4 regions of the Lysinibacillus sp. F12 genome follow, and region 2 is predicted to be linked to each of the others. Evidence: riboswitches for the same ligand, from Rfam matches in the RefSeq annotation. Region 2 holds a riboswitch; each other region holds the start of a gene.
What was found. Region 2 has a riboswitch for cobalamin ahead of AC3CH7_RS16125 (ABC transporter substrate-binding protein). Riboswitches for the same ligand answer to the same signal wherever they lie in the genome.
Positions count from the first base shown of each region.

Region 1: another riboswitch for cobalamin. It lies ahead of AC3CH7_RS22015 (ABC transporter substrate-binding protein); the one in region 2 lies ahead of AC3CH7_RS16125 (ABC transporter substrate-binding protein).
Region 3: another riboswitch for cobalamin. It lies ahead of nikA (nickel ABC transporter substrate-binding protein); the one in region 2 lies ahead of AC3CH7_RS16125 (ABC transporter substrate-binding protein).
Region 4: another riboswitch for cobalamin. It lies ahead of cobT (nicotinate-nucleotide--dimethylbenzimidazole phosphoribosyltransferase); the one in region 2 lies ahead of AC3CH7_RS16125 (ABC transporter substrate-binding protein).

Region 1 covers NZ_JBYMLP010000007.1:77,396-82,490, forward strand. Annotated here, with positions in the region: gene AC3CH7_RS22005 (class I adenylate-forming enzyme family protein) at 1-1,124, shown strand, start outside; gene AC3CH7_RS22010 (acyl-CoA dehydrogenase family protein) at 1,126-2,793, shown strand; cobalamin riboswitch at 2,854-3,036, shown strand; gene AC3CH7_RS22015 (ABC transporter substrate-binding protein) at 3,181-4,152, shown strand; gene AC3CH7_RS22020 (FecCD family ABC transporter permease) at 4,149-5,095, shown strand, end outside.
Region 2 covers NZ_JBYMLP010000003.1:425,981-431,075, forward strand. Annotated here, with positions in the region: gene AC3CH7_RS16120 (GTP-binding protein) at 47-1,987, opposite strand; cobalamin riboswitch at 2,163-2,350, shown strand; gene AC3CH7_RS16125 (ABC transporter substrate-binding protein) at 2,515-3,510, shown strand; gene AC3CH7_RS16130 (precorrin-3B methylase) at 3,563-4,240, shown strand; gene AC3CH7_RS16135 (S9 family peptidase) at 4,312-5,095, shown strand, end outside.
Region 3 covers NZ_JBYMLP010000003.1:679,315-684,409, reverse strand. Annotated here, with positions in the region: gene metE (5-methyltetrahydropteroyltriglutamate--homocysteine S-methyltransferase) at 1-1,516, shown strand, start outside; cobalamin riboswitch at 1,637-1,829, shown strand; gene nikA (nickel ABC transporter substrate-binding protein) at 1,974-3,593, shown strand; gene nikB (nickel ABC transporter permease) at 3,665-4,618, shown strand; gene AC3CH7_RS17300 (ABC transporter permease subunit) at 4,620-5,095, shown strand, end outside.
Region 4 covers NZ_JBYMLP010000001.1:874,980-880,074, reverse strand. Annotated here, with positions in the region: gene miaA (tRNA (adenosine(37)-N6)-dimethylallyltransferase MiaA) at 1-766, shown strand, start outside; gene hfq (RNA chaperone Hfq) at 864-1,094, shown strand; gene AC3CH7_RS04540 (rhodanese-like domain-containing protein) at 1,190-1,492, shown strand; gene AC3CH7_RS04535 (hypothetical protein) at 1,542-1,937, opposite strand; gene AC3CH7_RS04530 (DMT family transporter) at 2,207-3,064, shown strand; cobalamin riboswitch at 3,133-3,309, shown strand; gene cobT (nicotinate-nucleotide--dimethylbenzimidazole phosphoribosyltransferase) at 3,401-4,456, shown strand; gene AC3CH7_RS04520 (trimeric intracellular cation channel family protein) at 4,533-5,095, opposite strand, start outside.

The sequences.
Region 1 (5,095 bases), on a different contig from region 2:
AAGTAGCGGGCTGGCTTCAGTATGAAACAATGATTCAAAGTGCCAGTGCTCATACGATTGAATGTCAGTTAAACGAGGATGATGCTTCGACTATTTTGTACACATCAGGTACAACTGGGAAACCGAAGGGCGTATTGTTTAGCTATCGAAATATTTTAACGGTTGCGCAAATGATTGCAGTTGAAATGGAGGTCAAGCCTGAAAGCCGTATATTGCTGATGATGCCATTAACCCATTCCGCACCATTACATTTATTCTTAATGGCAGGTGTACTTGTAGGTTCTACAAATGTATTAACACCAACTTTCACGCCAGACTTATTGATGGATTCCATTGAACAGGAAAAAACGACCCATTTTTTTGGAGCACCTGTTGCTTATTTATTAACAGCACAGATGCCAAGATTGCAATCAGCTGATTTGTCCTCTATGAAATGGTGGGTATATGGAGGAGCACCGTTATCCGAAAACGAAGTTCGTTTTATTCAACAGTCATTCCGCACAACTAATTTAACATGTGTTTATGGATTAACAGAGGCGGGGCCAAGTGGATCATTGCTTTTTGGTAAGGAGCATGAAGAAAAGGCTGGGAGTATTGGTCAACGTGCACCTTTAGGTACAGAGATACGTATTGTTAACGACCATGGCGAAGATGTACCAGCAGGAGAAGTAGGGGAAATCGTTTTATTTGGTGAGGGTAATATGCTCGGTTACTACAGAGATGAAGTGGCAACCAATGCGGCATTTATAGGCGGCTGGTTAAAAACAGGGGATCTCGCTCGTATGGATGAAGACGGTTTTATTTGGATTGTTGATCGAAAGAAAGATGTGATTATTTCTGGTGGAGTCAATATTTACCCGAAAGAAATAGAAGATTGCCTTTTAAGCTTTGAGGGGATATTTGAAGCGGCAGTAATTGGTGTTCCACATCCACAATGGGGTGAGACAGTGAAGGCTGTTTATTCGGCTAAACAGGATATTGATGAAGATGCTCTAAAAGATTTTTTAGAGGGGCGGCTTGCTAAGTATAAATTACCACGTATTTTTGAAAAAGTGGAAGCGCTACCACGGAATGCCTCAGGCAAAATTTTAAAGCAATCTTTGAAAGGACAAGAGGTGAGATAGCATGAAAGTTTTACAACAGGAAATAGCACGTACAAGCAATTTCTTTACAGGTGATGAAACGCTTCAGAAAGTGTTGGAAATGATGTTGGGTAAAGAATTTTCATCTTATGCGCATCGAGAATTGACGGACTTTGGTGAGCTATGTGCTGGCGCTATAGACGTGAGGGCGAAACATACCGATCGACAAGGGGAGCCTCGCCTTCAAAGGTATAATGCCTATGGTGAAGAGGTCTCAGAGGTGTGGGTCAATGACGGCTACAAAAAAACAATTGAAGAGACATATAATACGGGTATTGTTGGTTATGTGCATAAGGATATTCCCCAACTAGGTCACAAGGGGAATTATGTCTATAGCTTTGCGCAAGGTTATTTACTGTCACATGCAGAGCCCGGTTTTTATTGCCCTGTGACATTAACGATGGCCACTGCCTATTTATTAGACCATTATGCAGAGGAAGAAGTTAAGCAGCGTTTCTTACCACATGTTTGTGCAACAGGCGATTTAGAGCTATATGAGGGGGCGACATTTTTAACAGAACGTCAAGGAGGCTCAGATGTTGGTGCAAATGTAGTAGAAGCAAAACTTGTAGGGAATGAGTACCGCCTCTATGGTGAAAAGTATTTCGCGTCTAATGCTGGAATGTGTGGGGTTGCAATGGTGTTGGCACGAATAGATGGTGCACAAGCAGGCTCTAAAGGATTAACTCTATTTGCAGTTCCATGGCGAAATGAAGATGGATCGGTTAACCATCTTCGTATTCGACGACTCAAAGATAAATTAGGTGTGAAAGCCGTTCCATCTGGTGAGGTAGAGTTTGATGGAGCACTCGCCTATGTAGTTGGTGATCCAAATAAAGGGATTTATTATATGTTGGAGGCGCTTAATTTATCAAGAATTTGTAATGCAGTGGCATCCATTGGTATTATGCGCCGTGGCTTCTTGGAGGCGAAGCATTATGTGTCAAATCGATATGCCTTTGGTAAACCTTTAACACAGTACCCTATGATTCAGGATACATTGGGTAAATATGCTGCTAAGCTGCATGTTGAAGTAGCCACGATTTTTGATCTTATTCAATTATACGACAAAGTGACAAGTGGTCAGGGGACAGAACAAGACATCATAATGAATCGTTTATATATTGCCATTATGAAAAAGGAAACGGCAGAGCAGGCAGTTCATTATGCAAGTGAAGCAATTGAGCTACATGGCGGGAATGGCTATATTGAAGACTTTGTAACACCACGCTTACTAAGGGATGCGCAAGTGTTGACTGTATGGGAGGGTACGGCTAATATACTAGCGTTGGAGCTTATTCGCTTAGTGGATAAATACAGAGCACATGAATTGTTTGTTCAAGAGATGAGCGAGCGATTAGAAGTATTAACAGACCATTCATTAGTGAAAATCGTTCAAGAGCAATTAACTAAACTATCGGCAACATTACAAATTTTTAGTGCTCTCGATGAAGCTACAAAAACGTTTGAAGCAAAGGATGTTGCCCAAAAAATGGCTCATTTATATGAAAGTGTCATCGCAGTTGAATGGGCACAAAAATTTGGTGGGAAATATGAAAAACTTGCGGATGTTTATTTAGAGCAAACTTGGTCATTACGACCGATTGGTGCTTCGATGAAAACCGTACAGTATTTTGATGAAATTGTCTAACAACCTTTGGAGTCGCCTTGATATAGAGGCGACTTCTTTTAATTTCATGTATAATATAATTCAACTGAATATTATAAAGGTTCTTTACTTATGTAAAGTGAAAAGGGAAATCGGTGTAATTCCGATGCGGTCCCGCCACTGTAAGTGTGAGTTTTTTCAAATAATGCCACTGAAAATTTCGGGAAGGCTTGAAAAAACGTAATGAGCACAAGCCAGGAGACCTGCCTTTATAGCATAGACATGACAGCCTACGAGGATAGGATGGTGGATTTTGTATCAGTTTTTTGGTGCGATTTTGACCCCTCATCATTCGAAGATGAGGGGTCTTATTTTGATGGAAGAACACTTCTAACACATGAACGCACAAATCTACGAAGGAGGATTCACATGAAGAAATTTTGGAAAATAGGAGTATCGGCATTTTTAACGATAGGGTTGCTAGCAGCTTGTGGACAAGAGGCGAAAAATGACAAGTCCGCAGCTACAGAGGAGCAAACACAACAAGAAACGTCTAAGGTGGAAGAGGCAACATTTCCAATAACTATAACGGATGCTATTGGAAAGGAGATGACTCTAGAGGCCCCTCCTGAGAAAATAGTGTCACTTATTCCAAGTAATACAGAGATATTATTTGGCCTAGGTTTAAAGGATGAAATAGTCGGGGTTACAGACAATGACGATTATCCACCAGAGGTAGCTGAAAAGGATAAGGTTGGTGGCATGGAGTACAATATTGAACAAATTATTGCCTTAAAGCCAGACATCGTTTTTGCACATGAATCTAGCATGTCTCTTTCAGAATCAGCCATTGCACAGCTTGAATCGGCGGGCGTGAAAGTATTTGTTGTAAAAAATGCCCAGAATTTTAATGAAACCTATACAACGATTGAACAGCTTGGTCGTGCCACAGGGAAATTACCAGAGGCTGAAAACATCATTGCTGACATGAAGGCGAAAGTAGAAGCAGTACAGGAGAAAGTGAAAGACGTTGAACCTAAGAATGTTTTTGTAGAGGCCTCTGACGAACCTAATATTTATACAGCTGGTCAAGGCACATTTATGAACGCAATGCTGGAGATGATTCATGCAAAAAATGTAGCAGCAGATGGTGATAATTGGTATGAAATTAGTGCAGAACAAATTATCACAAAAAATCCAGATGTCATCGTGGTGACATATAGCTATGTACCTGATATTTTAACAAAAATACCAAAGCGTGCTGGTTTCGATACAATAAATGCAGTGAAAAATAATGCCATTGTGCAAGTAGATGAAAGCACAACAAGCCGTCAAGGACCGCGTTTAGCGGATGGTCTTGAGGAGTTAGCAAAAGCCATCTACCCTGAGGTATTTAAGTGAAAAAAGTAGTAACAGCCTATGTATTAACATGTACGCTTTTTATCATTAGCATTTGGTGTGGCGTAGCTATAGGCTCTGTTCATATTCCGATAGAAGTGCTGTGGAATCAGTCAGTTGATGAAACGGCTGCCAATATCTTTTGGAAAATTCGCTTGCCTCGTGTGCTTTTAGCAGGGCTAGTAGGGGCTGCTCTCGCTATTGCGGGAGCAGCTTTCCAGGGCTTGCTAAAAAATCCGCTAGCAGATCCATATACATTAGGTATTTCATCCGGTGCTTCTGTCGGTGCAGTCATGACAATTTTTTTTAATATTTCGATACCTGTTGTAGGCTTGTATGCCTTACCTACCTTTAGCATGATAGGCGCAATCATTACAATGGTTGTAGTTATGAGCTTTGCTAGAATAGTAGACCGTTCGCTAAAGATGGAAACCCTTATTTTAACGGGCGTTATCTTTAGTTCATTTTTAGGGTCGTTAATCTCGTTAATGATTGCCTTATCGGGAGAGGAGCTACGCCAAGTAATCGGCTGGCTACTGGGTTCTGTATCTATGCGTGGTTGGCCGTATGTTCAAATGATTATCCCATTCGTTATTGTGGGTTCCCTTATGCTGTGGACGCAGAGACGTGAGCTTAATGTTTTATTATATGGGGAAGAAAGAGCGAAGCATTTAGGTGTCAATGTAAAACGTAGTAAGTATTTGATTTTAGTAGGTGGTTCTATGCTGACTGGAGCAGCGGTAGCTGTTTCAGGCACAATTGGCTTTGTAGGGTTGGTTGTACCACATATGACAAGAATGATTTGGGGTTCTGATCACCGTCATTTACTGCCATTATCATTTTTTAATGGTGCAACATTACTTATAATTTGTGATTTAGTCGCAAGAACAATCATCCTGCCAAGGGAACTGCCCATTGGTGTCATTACTGCATTTATTGGAGCGCC
Region 2 (5,095 bases):
GAGGCTATTAGCCTAACACACCGTCCTTGCAAATACTTTACTTGACTTATCCCTGAAAGTGCATGGCTGCTTGAGCCTCTTGCCAAGGGACAGTATAGCCTTTGCCTTTAGCGCAAAAAATGCTGGAAGAACTGTATTCAGGGTCCGCATTTTTATCATAGCCTATCTGGGCTATTACTTCTTCTGCATTATGACACACATCATAGCCATCAAATTGGAGGGTAAGTGAGCCTTTCCCATTGGTATAGGCAGCAAAGATTGTGCTATAGCTCATAAAGGTTGCTACAGGTGCACGTCCTGTCAAAACAACGTCAGTTTCGGTGAGGTCTGGGTCGTCGAATGTGCCGGCAGCCTGTTGAATGTCAGTCATCATACGGCCAATAAAATCATTGGAAGCTTTCATTTTAAAGCGATAATATGGCTCAAGCAGGATGTTCTGTGCTTGTTCTAGTCCTTGACGTAGTGCTCGGAAAGTAGCTTCTCGGAAATCACCACCAGAGGTATGCTCATTGTGACCACGCCCCGTTAATAGCGTAAAATGAATATCTGTGACGGCGTAGCCTGTGAGTAAGCCGTGATGATCACGCTCAAACAAGTGCTTCTCAACGAGACGCTGGTTGCCCACTGATAAATCATCGGCATGACAGGCATTACTAAAGGTAATTCCTGCTCCGCGTTCATTAGGCTCCATTAATAAATGAACCTCTGCATAATGCTTGAGTGGCTCAAAATGACCGTAGCCTGTAACGGTTGTCCCAATTGTCTCCATATATAATATTTGCGGCTCTCCAAAAGAAATGTGTAATGCAAAACGTTTCAATAACACGTCAATCAGGACTTCTAACTGAATGACACCCATTATGTGCACATGGATTTCCTGAAATTTTTCCTGCCACACGACACGCAATGACGGCTCCTCGGCCTCTAGTAAACGGAAAATCCTTAATACTTCTTTTATATGTTGCTCACCCTCATATTGAACTTTTGCCTGTAATGTAGGGACAAGCTCATAGGGCAGTGATAGCAATTTACTGCCAATTCGATCCCCAATATTTGCCTGACTGAGCCCTTTAACAGCGAAGATTTCACCAGCCTCAACTTGCTGAACAGTTTCAAATCGACTGCCGTTATATAGGCGAATTTCTGTTACTTTTTCTGTGATATCTCCAAATGTAAATTCATCCCGAACATGTAACTTGCCTGTAAGGGCCTTGATGAACGTTAAACGTTGATGTCCATCATGGCGTATTTTAAAGACCTCTCCTTGAAAAGGTGCTTCTGGCTCGAAGTGAGTACCCGTTAGGAATGGAAGTTGAGCAATAAATTCCTCAATGCCTTCATCCTTCAACGCAGAACCTATAAAACAAGGAAAGGCATCCTCATTTTTAATCATCGTTTGTAGTCTAGTCATGCATTGGCGATGTTCCAATGTTTCATTCAAAAAGTTATCTAGCAGTTCTTCATCACGCTCTGCCAGCAATTCCATAATCGTGCTTGAAACATAGTTTTCCTGCAGTGGTTCATCTATGAGGATTACATGTTCTGAGAAATCCTTATGCAGCTGAGTCATAACAGCTCTCACATCTGCTCCGTCACGATCTATTTTATTAATAAAAAAGAATGTAGGGACATGATAGTTCCGTAAAAGCTGCCATACAGTTTCTGTATGACCCTGTATACCCTCTACAGCACTAATAATAATGATGGCATAATCCATGACACGAATGGCACGCTCCATCTCAGGGGAGAAATCGACATGCCCTGGTGTATCGATCAGCGTATATGTATCGTCGCCGATAGTCATGCGACCTTGCTCGGCAAATATTGTAATGCCACGTTTACGCTCAAGCTCATGATTATCTAAATAGGCATCCTGATGATCGACACGCCCCCGCGCTTGAATACTATTGGTATGATAAAGCATTTGCTCAGAAAAGGTTGTTTTTCCTGCATCAACATGAGCAAGAACCCCAATCGTCTTGTACATACTAAATCCTCGTTTCTATAGGTGGCTATGTTCTCATTGTATCAGAATACTAGCACAAATAATTCTTGTAAAATGATTCGTCTTTTTGTCGAAATAGTGCTAATATAATGATGATTGCAGATTTTGCAATTTACTCTGATTGCGAATTAACTCATGAACTGCTAGTCTATCAATAGAATGAATAAAACATATTGGTGCAAATGGCATTTGTCATTTTGCTTAAAAGGGAAATCGGTGTAATTCCGATGCTGTCCCGCAACTGTAAATGGGGAGTCTATACAGGATGCCACTGTAGTTTAACTATGGGAAGGTGTATAGATGATGAACCTAAGCCAGGATACCTGCCAGTATGTGTATGCTAACTAAGAACCACGAGGATGGGGATAGTGATAAAGGTAACTATACCGTTTTTTCACTATGCTACTCTCTTGGCGACAAGAGGGTTTTTTTATGCCCTTCCAATGATCCTGGTAGCAAAGAAGTCTCTGATTTCTTTCTATATTTATGACAACAAAGGAGAAAAGGACATGAAAAAATGGAGAAGTATATGGCTGGTCATGCTCATCGCGCTCATCGCAGTTTTAGGAGCGTGTGGTACAAAGGACAAGCCTGAATCAGCAACGCAAACTGAAAAAGTTGAACCGTCTGAGGCGACAACGACTGAGGTAATCATTAAAAATAATGGAACTACCCAAACCTATAAGGAAGCACCTACAAAGGCAATTAGCTTAAATCAGCATGTAACAGAAATTATGCTTGCATTAGGGCTAGAGGATTCCATGGTAGGGACTGCTTATTTAGATGACGAAATCTACGAGCCGCTTCAAGCAGCCTACGATAAAGTTCCTGTTCTTTCAGATCAATACCCAACGAAGGAGCAAGTCATTGATGCCGGGGCAGATTTCTTGTATGCAGGCTGGAAAAGTGGCTTTGGTGAAAAAGGTGTAGGAACACCAGAGGAGCTTGAGGAATTAGGAATTCATACGTATTTACATACAGCTTCTAATATGACAAAGCCAACATTAGAGGATATTTTCACTGATATTCGTCATATTGCAGAAATATTCCGCGTGGAAGATCGCGGCGAAGCATTCATTGAACAAATGACAAAAGATGTCGAAGAAGTTCAAGCTAAATTACCAAAAGATAGAGAAAATTTACGTGTTCTAGTCTTTGACAGTGGTGAAAAAGATGTATTCACAGCTGGCCAAAACTTTATGAATGAGCTGGTGACAATCGCTGGCGGTCAAAATATCTTTGGAGATGTGGAGTCAGGGTGGACAACCGTGTCGAAGGAAGATGCAGTAGATCGCAATCCAGAGGTGGTTGTCATAATTAATTATGGTGAAACAACGGCTGAACAAAAGATAAATTTCTTAAAAAATGATCCAGCCTTGAAGGAAATGGAAGCAGTCAAAAATGATCGCTTTGTCATCCTTCCACTTTCAGCGGCATCTGAAGGGGTCCGTGCAGCAGAGGCCATTCAAATTTTAGCTAAGGGCTTCTACCCAGAAAACTTTTAAAAATTTCGAGCTAGCAAAGTGCTAGCTCCTTTTTCTTAAGGAGCGATAACTATTGAACGCATTTCGTCAAAACATACCAGATAAAACATTTGAGACCCTTAATCAGCAAGGTGGATTTTCGCGATTAGCAGTAAGCCCTGGCATTATCAATAAGCATTACACACCAGCCCAATTTCAAAAAATAGCAGAAATTGTAGGAGAGAAGGGAGCCATTAAATACTCGGCTTCCTATAGCATATTATTATCGATTCCCTCTAGTGAATTAACTGAAGCTACCCGTGCCTTACAGGAGGCTGGACTGTTTGTTGCATCGTCAGGGCCTCATATTGTTATGAAAGCATGTGATTTTTGTGACGGTGAAAAAATGGAAGCAGTTCCTCAAACAGAACAGCTCTATCAGGCGTTGGATGGTATAACCGTGCCTGCAAGAATGCGAGTCAATGTGAATGGCTGTGCATCCGCCTGTTATAATCCCACATATGATGACATCGGTTTGGTCTATCAGCATGAGAGCTTTGATGTTTATCTAGGAGCCATTCCTATGGGGACGAAAGCACAGGCGGGTACTCTCTTTGCAAAGAGAGTAAGGATCGACCATATTGAAAATTTTTTGCTACAAATCATTCGTCTTTATCAGGACCAAGCTCGTTCCAATGAACCTTTTTATAAGTTTTATCGCAGAACAAAATCGAATGCGGATTGGGAACTAGTAAAAAAATCGATCGAGTAGCAGGAATAATACTTAGGGTGTCGAAATATTGTAGTAGAGCATAGAAAATGACAATACAAAGGAGCAAGAACATGACATCTAAACAAGGGATTCAACCAGAGGATCTTTATCGCTTGAAATCAGTGGCAGATCCACAGCTCTCACCTGATGGGACTGAGGTAGTTTATGTAGAGACACGTATTGATGAGAAGAAAAAGGACTATATATCTAATTTGTTTTATATGAATTTAAAAGACAAACGTCCTCAGCAATGGACATATGGTGACTATCGGACAAGCTCTCCTGTGTGGTCGCCAGATGGCAGTCAAATTGCTTTTTCTTCTACAAGATCAGGCAAGCCGCAAATTTTTGTGCTTTCGAAAACAGGTGGGGAGGCAAAACAAGTAACGTATTGTAAAAACGGTGCGTCAACGCCTGTCTGGTCTCCATGTGGAGAGAAAATTGCCTTTTCCGTTATGCTCGGTAAAGATGAAACTATTCTAGATAAAGTTGAAGATGACAAGAAAGAAGAAAAAGAACTAAAGCCGCTAGAAATCGATAAGATGAAACATAAATCAGATGCTGGTGGATTTACGGATATGGACCAGCATACCCACATCGCTATTGTCGATTTAAAATCTGGTGACTTAGAGCAAATGACAGAAGGGAACAAGCATTGCCATCTGAGTACATGGTCGCCCGATGGCAACTATCTTACGTACTTAGCAGATCAAGCAGAGGATTTAGATTTTTCATTTAATGCGGATATTTACTTATTAGATATAGAAACAAAAAAGAGTCGCAAGGTAACCGAGGGAATTGGCTCTTATTACCAAACATCATGGTCTCCTAATAGCCGCTTCCTTTCCTTCGTTG
Region 3 (5,095 bases), 250 kb from region 2:
AGATTTTGTACATGGCTATAAAGGGAATATGGAGTCACTTCGACAATATGGTTTCCCTCCAGATAAAGTTTTAGCCATTGGGGTGGTCAATGGTCGTGATATATGGCGTTCAAACCTAGCGGAAGCGAATGCCATGATTCAAGCAATTGAAAAACTAAGTGATGCTAAGGAATTGTGGATTCAACCTTCAAGTAACCTGCAACATGTACCAATATCTACTTCATTTGAAAAGAAGTTGGACCCTGTTCTCAAACAAGCACTGGCGTTTGCCGATGAAAAAATCGAAGAGATTACTGAGCTAACTAAATATAGAAAGGGTCAAAACGGAACTCGACGTCATAATTTCTCAGAAAGTATGAAAGCCATTGAAGCACTAAAAAATCATCCGATTCGTCAAAATAAGATGATCCAGCAAGCCGTTCAATCCGTCTCCACAAAGGATTTTGAGCGACATAGTGATTTTAGTCAACGTCAAAAATTACAGCAGCAGGCGTTAGCCTTACCACTATTCCCTACAACAACAATCGGTAGCTTTCCTCAATCTGATGAGGTGAAGAGAAATCGGAATGCTTGGCGAAAGAAACAAATATCGAATACAGACTATGAAGCATTTATTGAACTGGAAACAAAGCGCTGGATTCACTTGCAGGAGGATATGGATATAGATGTACTGGTTCATGGAGAATTTGAACGGACAGACATGGTCGAGTATTTCGGTGAAAAACTGACGGGCTTTGCCTTTACTGAAAAAGCATGGGTGGTTTCGTATGGTTCTCGCTGTGTGAAGCCTCCGATTATTTATGGAGATGTTGAATGGACTTCATCCATTACCGTGAAAGAGTCAGCGTATGCCCAAAGCTTAACGAAGCGCTTTGTCAAAGGGATGCTGACAGGGCCAGTGACCATTTTAAATTGGTCCTTTGTACGTGATGATATTTCTCGGAAAGATGTGGCCTATCAAATTGCTTTAGCACTTTGTAAGGAAGTGAAAGCACTAGAAACGGCAGGTATCTCCATTATTCAAGTGGATGAACCAGCACTAAGAGAAGGGCTACCTCTTCGTAAAGAAAATTGGGGGGCTTACCTAGACTGGGCAATCAATGCCTTCAAACTTGCTACCTCGAGTGTAAAAGATACAACACAAATTCATACACATATGTGTTACTGCGAATTTAACGATTTCATAGAACCCATTAGTGCGCTAGATGCTGATGTGATTTCTATTGAAACATCACGAAGCCATGGAGAGCTTATTTCTTCACTTCAAGTGCATCCTTATACAAAAGGGATTGGATTAGGTGTATACGATATTCATAGTCCACGTGTGCCGAGTGAGGGAGAAATGTTAGCCATCATGAGAGATAGTTTACAAGTTTTAGACAAACATCAATTTTGGATTAATCCGGACTGTGGCTTAAAAACAAGGAAAGAGCCAGAAACAATAGCGGCTTTAGCTAATATGGTGGCTGCTACCAAACTATTGCGTCAGGAGGTGAAGGAATCTATATCGAGATAACGAGAGATAAAAGGAGTTAAGCAAAGATCAGGTTATCTGCCTGGTCTTTTTGTATCTGTTTATTATATTCAGAAAATAAAATTGACGTGAACATTTGAGCATGTTATGTTTATTACTAATTTCAAATATTGCATTACAAGTTTGAATGAAATTATTTTTCGTTCGATTAAAAGGAAAATGGGTGTAAATCCCATGCTGTCCCGCAGCTGTAAATGAGGAGTTTTGTTTCGATGACCACTGAGTTTTTTCTTGGGAAGGTGAAGCAAAATGATGATTCATAAGCCAGAATGCCTGCTTGTAAGAAGATTCATTGATGATCTACGAAAGATAGGGAGATGGATGGTAGCTTACGTATTGTAGGTTTATCTGTCCTTATTCTTGTAGAATAAGGTTTTTTTATGCCTTCTTTCTATTCAATTTGTAGATATGAACAGGGAATAGAGATAGGAGATAAAAAATGAGATGGACGAAGTATTTACTGCCTTACATGCTTGTTTTGACCTTCAGTTTTCTTGCAGGTTGTACAAGCACGGAAAAAGACAAAGGAAACTCAGCATCAACTGAACAGACAGATGAAAAAATGATTACGATTGGTTGGCCATTAGATGTAGGCCCATTAAACCCCCATACATATTTACCAAATCAGATGACTGCTCAAGCAATGGTTTATGAATCTTTAGTGGCGTATAACGATGATGGGACAATTACGCCAAAGCTAGCAGAAAGCTGGGTCATCTCAGAGGATAAAACTGCTTATACGTTCCATTTACGCAAGGATGTTAACTATTCGGATGGGACTGCCTTTAATGCTGATAATGTGATTCGCAATTTTGATGCGGTATTAGCGAATCGTGACATGCATTCTTGGATGGGCATGGTCAACCATATAAAAGAGGTCGTCAAAGTAGATGAATCAACAATACGTTTGCAATTAGACGAACCGTATTACCCTGTGTTAAACGAATTAGCCTTTGTCAGACCATTCCGTTTTTTAGGGGATAATGGCTTCCCAGACGGCGATAAGACAAATGATTCCATTCAATCAGCTATTGGCACAGGGCCATGGGTTTTAACCGACTATAAAAAAGATGAATATGCTTTATTTAGCCGTAATGAACATTATTGGGGAGAAAAGCCTCTCGTAGATAAAATAAAGGTTAAAATCATCCCAAATTCGGAATCCATTTCGTTAGCCTTTGAAAATGAAGAATTAGATGTCATTTATGGGCGAGGGGTTATTAGTTTAGATAACTATACGTATTTAAGAGATAGTGGCAAATATAGAACAGCTACATCTGAGCCACTGTCTACGAAAGCATTACTGTTCAATACACAGTCTGGACCGTTAGCTGAGCTAAAGGTTCGACAAGCAATGCAATATGCTATCAATAAGGAACAAATGGTAGAAAGCATTACACATGGTACAGAAAAAGTGGCTAACACGCTATTTTGGGAAGCAATTCCATATGCCAATATTGATTTAGCCCCCATTATATATAATCCTGAAAAAGCACAGAAATTGCTAGAGGAAGCTGGATGGACGCTACAGAAGGGTGAAAAAATTCGTTCAAAAAATGGTCAACCCCTTACATTAGATTTAATCTATATTGCTACTGATGCCATTCAAAAACCTATGGCAGAGTTAATGCAGGGCGAGCTAGCGAAAATAGGCGTACAGTTAAATATTGAAGGCGCCGATGTGATGGTCGGTCTGCAAAAATTAATGGATGATCAGGTTGATATTAACTTCTGGCGAACTAATGGACCGCCGACTGATCCACATAGCTTTGCAAATGAATCAGCTACACCAAATGCTAGTGGTGTTTATGAAGCAAAATTAGGCTTACCAAATACTCAAGAAATCGATACTAACATACATCAATTATTAGTCGGGACCGATGAAGAAGAACGCGTGCAGCTATACACGGATATTTTAACAATGTTCCACAAACAAGCATTGTTCTATCCAATATCGTATGAAACGAATCAAGTTATTTATCAACCATATATGAAGGATTTTGCACCACGTGCTTCTGAGTATGACATTCCATATGCACAAATGGATAAAGAAAACTAAGTATGAAAGAGAGAGTGTGTCGAACCAGGACAACTCTCTTTTTATCATCGGATGAAATAGGAAGTGACGACATGTACGAATCGACTTGGATGTTTTGTGTAAAAAGAATTCTCACACTTCCATTTGTATTAGTAGGCGTATCTATTCTGACCTTTGTGTTTATTCGTTTCGTACCAGTAGAACCAGCAGAGGTCATTCTTCGACTTGCAAGAATAGCCCCAACACCAGAGGCTATACAAGCTTTACGAGAAGAATTAGGGACAGATAAGCCTTTTATCATGCAATATCTGCTATGGGTAAAAGGCGTTTTACAGCTAGACTTTGGGACATCTTTTGTTAGTAAATTACCCGTTGGTGATGAGCTATTTGCTAAGCTACCCGCTACCATCGAATTAGCTTTAGTAGCATTTATCCTTATTTTAACCTTTAGTATTCCGTTAGGGGTTGTGAGTGCATTATATAAGCATTCCTTTATCGATAAAATCATTCGATTATTTACAGTCCTAAGTGTTTCCATTCCAACATTTTGGTTAGGGTTTATCCTACTTTATCTATTCAGTTTAAAACTTGGGATTTTTCCGACGAATGGAAAAGGTTCAGGAGCACATTTAGTTTTACCAGCTTTCACATTAGCTTTACCTACAATCGGATTGTTCTCACAGTTTATCCGCTCTGCCATCATTGAAGAATACGAGCAGCCCTATGTAAAATATGCACAGCTTAGAGGCTTAAAAAAATCGGTCATTCTCATCCGACACGTGGGGAGGAATGCTGCCATACCGATATCAACTTTGTTAGGGATGACACTCGGAAATTTGCTAGGTGGGGCTGTCATTGTAGAGCAAGTATTTAGTTGGCCTGGACTCGGTAGATATTTAATAGAATCCATAACGAATCGTGATTACCCCGTTGTACAATGCTATGTGTTGGTGATCGCTGTCATCTATGTGCTCGCCAATCTAGGCACAGATGTATTGCATCGTTTATTGGATCCTCATCTGATGATGAAGAATAGGAGAGAGTAAAGTGAACTTAGAACGTATACATATGAGAAGATTTATGAGTCTCACTATACTAATCATCATTGGTTTACTAGGACTGTTTGCCCCACTCATGATGCCTCATGACCCTTTAGCAGTTGATATTTCTAAGAATTTTCTAGCACCTTCATGGGACTATCCATTAGGAACAGACCATTTAGGAAGATGTGTCTTCTCACGATTGCTTTTAGGGATTCGGTATTCTTTAGGTGCGGCGCTCGTCATACAAATAGTTGCTATTGTAGTAGCGATCCTGTTGGGCGCATGGGTCTCTTTAAAAAGAGGTATAATAGATGCGCTATTTATTCGGATATGCGATATTTTATTAGCTTTTCCAACACTTGTACTAGCATTTGGGCTTTTAGGTGTATTAGGGCCAAGCTTAAAAAATGTGTTAATCGCACTTATTTTGACACAGCTTATTTATTATTCAAGACTAATTCGAAGTTTATTTATCGGCAT
Region 4 (5,095 bases), on a different contig from region 2:
TAAAGGGCTAGATATAGGTACGGCGAAAATTACGGAAGAAGAGATGGAGGGAGTTCCTCATCATTTACTAAGTTTTCTGGAGCCGACAGCATCATTTTCAGTGGCCGACTATCAAAAGCTAGTAAGAGAGAAAATTGCAGACATACAAGCTCGTCATAAGCTACCGATTATCGTAGGTGGGTCAGGCTTATATGTACAAGCTGTTCTGTTTGATTTCCAATTTACTGATGAAAAAGTGGATGAGGCAGCACGTCAAGCCTATTATGATGAATTAGCGAAGCTTGGTCCCGAGGCAATGCACGATAAATTAAAACAACTAGACCCTCAAACTGCAGAAGCCATTCATCCAAATAATACACGTCGTGTCATTCGCGCATTAGAGATGCTAGAATTAAGCGGTGTATCGAAGGCAGCTGAAGCTCAAAATCGAGGCGAGGTACCTCTCTATAATCACTTGATTTTAGGGCTAGGTCAAAATATGTCACGAGAGGTGCTTTATGACCGTATTAACCGCCGTGTCGATTTGATGATGGAGAATGGTCTTTTAGAAGAGGTCCAAGGGCTATGGCAACAAAATATCCGGGGTGTGCAGTCTATACAAGCCATTGGTTATAAGGAATTATATGATTATTTAGATGGCAAATGTTCACTAGAAGGCGCCATAGACAGCTTAAAACAAAATTCTCGTCGCTATGCGAAAAGGCAACTTACTTATTTCCGCAATAAAATGGATGTCCATTTTGTGATGACAGGTGAACAATTATAAAATTAAAGAAAAATTTCTAAAAATTACTAATTGATAAATTGGTAGAACGTGCTACTATAGGAATGAAGAGGTAGAAAGTTAGTAGGGAGGCTATTTGATGAAATCAATCAACTTGCAAGATACGTTCTTGAACCAACTACGTAAAAACAGTGTTTTTGTAACTGTATTTCTATTAAACGGATTTCAGTTAAAAGGGACTGTGAAATCATATGATAATTTTACAGTTCTATTATTGGATGCTGATAATAAGCAGCACCTGATTTACAAGCACGCTATTTCTACATTCGTTCCAGCAAAACCAATAGAATTTTTAGAGACAGAAGCATAAAAAGATTGTTAAACAGTTAGTGTACTCCACACTGGCTGTTTTTTTTGCTTCAGGCTATAATGATAAAGGAAATAGATATTTGGAGGACGAGTTTGATGAAATCAATGGAAACAACACAATTATTAGAACTATTAGATGCAAATGAAGACCTATATATTATTGATGTTCGTGAAGAGGATGAAGTAGCACACGGCATGATTCCTGGCGCTCAGCATATCGCTCTTGGGACAATCCCAGAACGTCTAGAGGAATTAGATGAAACAAAGCCATATATTATCGTTTGTAAGGCTGGTGGCCGTTCAGCTAATGCTTGTTCTTATTTAGAAGCACAAGGATTTGATGTGACAAACCTAGAAGGTGGCATGTTAGCTTACGATGGCGAATTAGAATTTAAATAATGACATAATGAAAAAAGAAAGAGTGTATACTCTTTCTTTTTTCATGTGCTTATTTTTGGAGTGAGTCCATGATGAGGCTAAAGTTTTTTTCAAAGTTCATGTACGGGTTCACATTTTTTTGCCCCCGAACCTTTGAAGCATAACTGGCAAAATTTAAACCAGCACCGTATATTTGTAAAGCGCCATTCGCCAGGTCTCCCTTTTTTAGAAGCTCAATGCCATCCTGTAAGAAATTTTCACTCTCATCGAAGTGACATTCCGCCATGTATTTATCTCCACTATAATATAATTTCAAATTTTCTATAATGACATACGCCGTTCCTTCACTGATGAAAGCATCAACATTCATTAATAACTGATTAATCGGTTTTACTAACTGCGCATATTGACTATCATAGTTTTCACAAGTCTCTGCAATAGCGTTTCTTAATTCTCTTGCGTGCACTCTAACTCCTCCTTAAAGAAAATTTTATCCTTACCTAATGAAGTAATTAGTGATTCATTTTCCCTTTATCTATAAAACATACTCTTTAATTTTCTGAAATATGTTACAATTATATCGGTGAAGGAGGGATTTGTATGTTTCGTTCAATAGCACCCCCAACAATGTCTTTACAGTAGAATCTACTGGTAAGGCATACAATAACAGTTTGCTCATTTTCAATAGATTCTACTGTGTAGGTTAATACTTATACGTAGAAAGTAGGAATTGTAATGAGCGGAAAATTAGCGTTTGTATTATCCATGATTATTTTTGGCGCAGTTGGTGTTTTTGCCAAGTATATACCTTTATCTTCAAGTGAAATCGCTTTTTGGATGAGCTTAATTGGTGCTTGTTTTTTGATAGTGATTTTTATTTATAAAAAGGAAAGCTTTACGAAAAGAAGTATTCTCAAAAATAAGTGGAAATTAGTACTTTCTAGTGTTGCCTTATGTGGGAATTGGATTTTTTTATTTCAGGCTTATAAAGAAACAACAATTGCTAATGCTGCACTTAGTTATTATGTTGCACCAGTACTCGTTATCTGTTTATCTCCAATTATCTTAAAGGAGAAGCTAGTTGGCAGAAAAATGATGTATGTCTGTGTAGCCCTTATCGGACTTTATTTGATTGTCCAAAGTCAAGGCACTGGGGACAGTAAACAATTTATTGGCATTGTCTACGGTCTTATCGCCGCATGCTTTTACACAGCTCTAACATTTACAAATAAATGTATAGGTAACATAAAAGAACCGGGAAATACATTAATTCAACTAGCTTTAGCAGCATTTTTCCTTTGTTTTTATATACTTGGGACAACAGGATTTCAGGTCATGACAATCAGTTTTAAGTCAGTCTTACTATTAATAGTATTAGGTATTGTCCATGCAGGAGTTGGATTTTTATTGTTCTTTTGGGGCATGTCAAAGCTGAAAGGGCAAAGTATAGCCATCCTTAGCTATATAGATCCACTGACATCATTAGTCATTTCAACGATGTTTATTGGAGAAAAAATGACGCTACTACAACTAATAGGAGCGATACTATTATTAGGGTCAACATTGCTAAGTGAGCTAGAAAAAAATAGGTAGCCGAAGAAATGATACAAGTAACGCATTCAAATATTGACAGAAAAAATACTCTGTCGTAGATTAAAAGTAGTTTAATATAAGCATTAGGTGCCCATTAAGGGAGAATAGGGAATAAAGTGAAAAACTTTAGCGGACCCGCCACTGTAAAAGGGAGTTTAATAGTGAAGACCACTAGCTCATTGCTGGGAAGGTACTATGAAATGTTGAACTTAAGCCAGGAGACCTGCCTATTTGCTTTAAGAATATAGATGATGGAAAAGTCTGTAGTTTATTTGTCATGACAATAAACTACAGGCTTTTATTTTGTCTTCATGAAGAACGAGAGGAGAAATGACAATGCAATTATTACATGACACGATTCAAAACATTCAAGGCGCTGATAAAAATAGTAGGGAGCAAGCAAGAAAACGAATAGATATTCTTTGTAAGCCTCCAGGAAGCTTAGGGAAATTGGAGTCCATTGCTGTGCAACTATCTGGAATTACAGGCCAGTTATATCCGATGATTGATAAAAAGGTGATGATTGTCTGTGCAGCAGATCATGGAGTTTGTGAAGAAGGCGTGACGCTGAATCCTCAAGAGGTTACTTTATTTCAAACATTGAATTTTCCGAAGGGAGGTACAGGTGTTTGTGCAATTGCAAGTGTGACCAATACCAAAGTTGTAACGGTAGATGTTGGAGTTAAGGAGGATATCCCTCTCAATGCGGACGTAATCATCCAAAAGGTGAAATATGGAACAGGTAATATAGCACAGGGCCCTGCTATGTCTAGAGAGGAGGCTATTCAATCCATAGAAGTGGGGATTCGTGTGGCAACAGACGAAATTACAAAAGGGGCCAACCTACTTGGAACAGGTGAGATGGGCATTGGTAATACAACGCCGAGCACAGCAATCTTAGCTGTTTTGACTGGCTATGACCCTATTCAAATAACCGGGTTTGGAGCAGGTGTTGGTCAAGGAGGAATTGCTCATAAAGCAGCGGTCATTGAAAAAGCAATTATGCTTAACCAACCAAATCCTAACGATATCATTGATGTACTAGCTAAAGTTGGAGGGCTAGAGATTGGGGCTATGGCTGGTATTATACTTGCTGCCGCAAGTCACCGAAAACCTGTTGTGATTGATGGTTTTATTTCGACTATTGCTGCGCTTATAGCTTATCAAATTGAACCGAAAGTAAAGGACTTTATCATAGCTTCTCATGCTTCGGAGGAACCCGGAGCTAAAATAGCCGCTGAATTGTTGGGAGTGGAACCGATGCTGCATATGAATATGCGGTTAGGAGAAGGTTCAGGTGCAGCCCTAGCCTTTCCTCTATTAGATGCTGCTTGCTCAATGATGAAAAATATGGTGACGCTGGAAGAAGCAACGAATCTTTTGGCTAAATAGTTACTGAAAAACAAATAAGCGCAAATAGTTAAAGAGCTATTTGCGCTTATTCGTTTTTTTTTATCAATGATAGACTCTATGCCCGATTCAACCTTCGCAAAGGTAAACGCCATTTCATCATATAGGAAAGAATACGTAATGCTGTAATTACCGCAAATAAAATATAAAGGAAGATATCTCCTGTAAAAACTTCAAATCCAATAACAAGCCCTGCGAGAGCAGCCCACACACCATAGACTTCGTCACGAAGTACAAGTGGTTTTCGTCTAGCTAATAAATCACGCACGATACCACCACCCGACCCTGTTAAGACCGCAGCTACGATGACAGCACTAATCGGCATATCCAGCTTTACGGCGTAGAGTGCGCCTTGAATAGCAAATGCTGATAAACCAATCGCATCTGTAAAATTACCCCAACGATGCCAATGTTGAATCAAATGATGTGGAAAAATAAAAAATATGGTAATTGCAGCAAGCGCAATTTGAAACATCATATCCTGTCCCCATAATGTCGTGACAGGTAGACCGATAAGTAAATTTCGAATAGCCCCTCCACCAAAAGCAGTGACAATACCGAGTATATAAACACCGAATAAATCGTATTCCTCTTCCATTGCAATAATTGCCCCAGAAATAG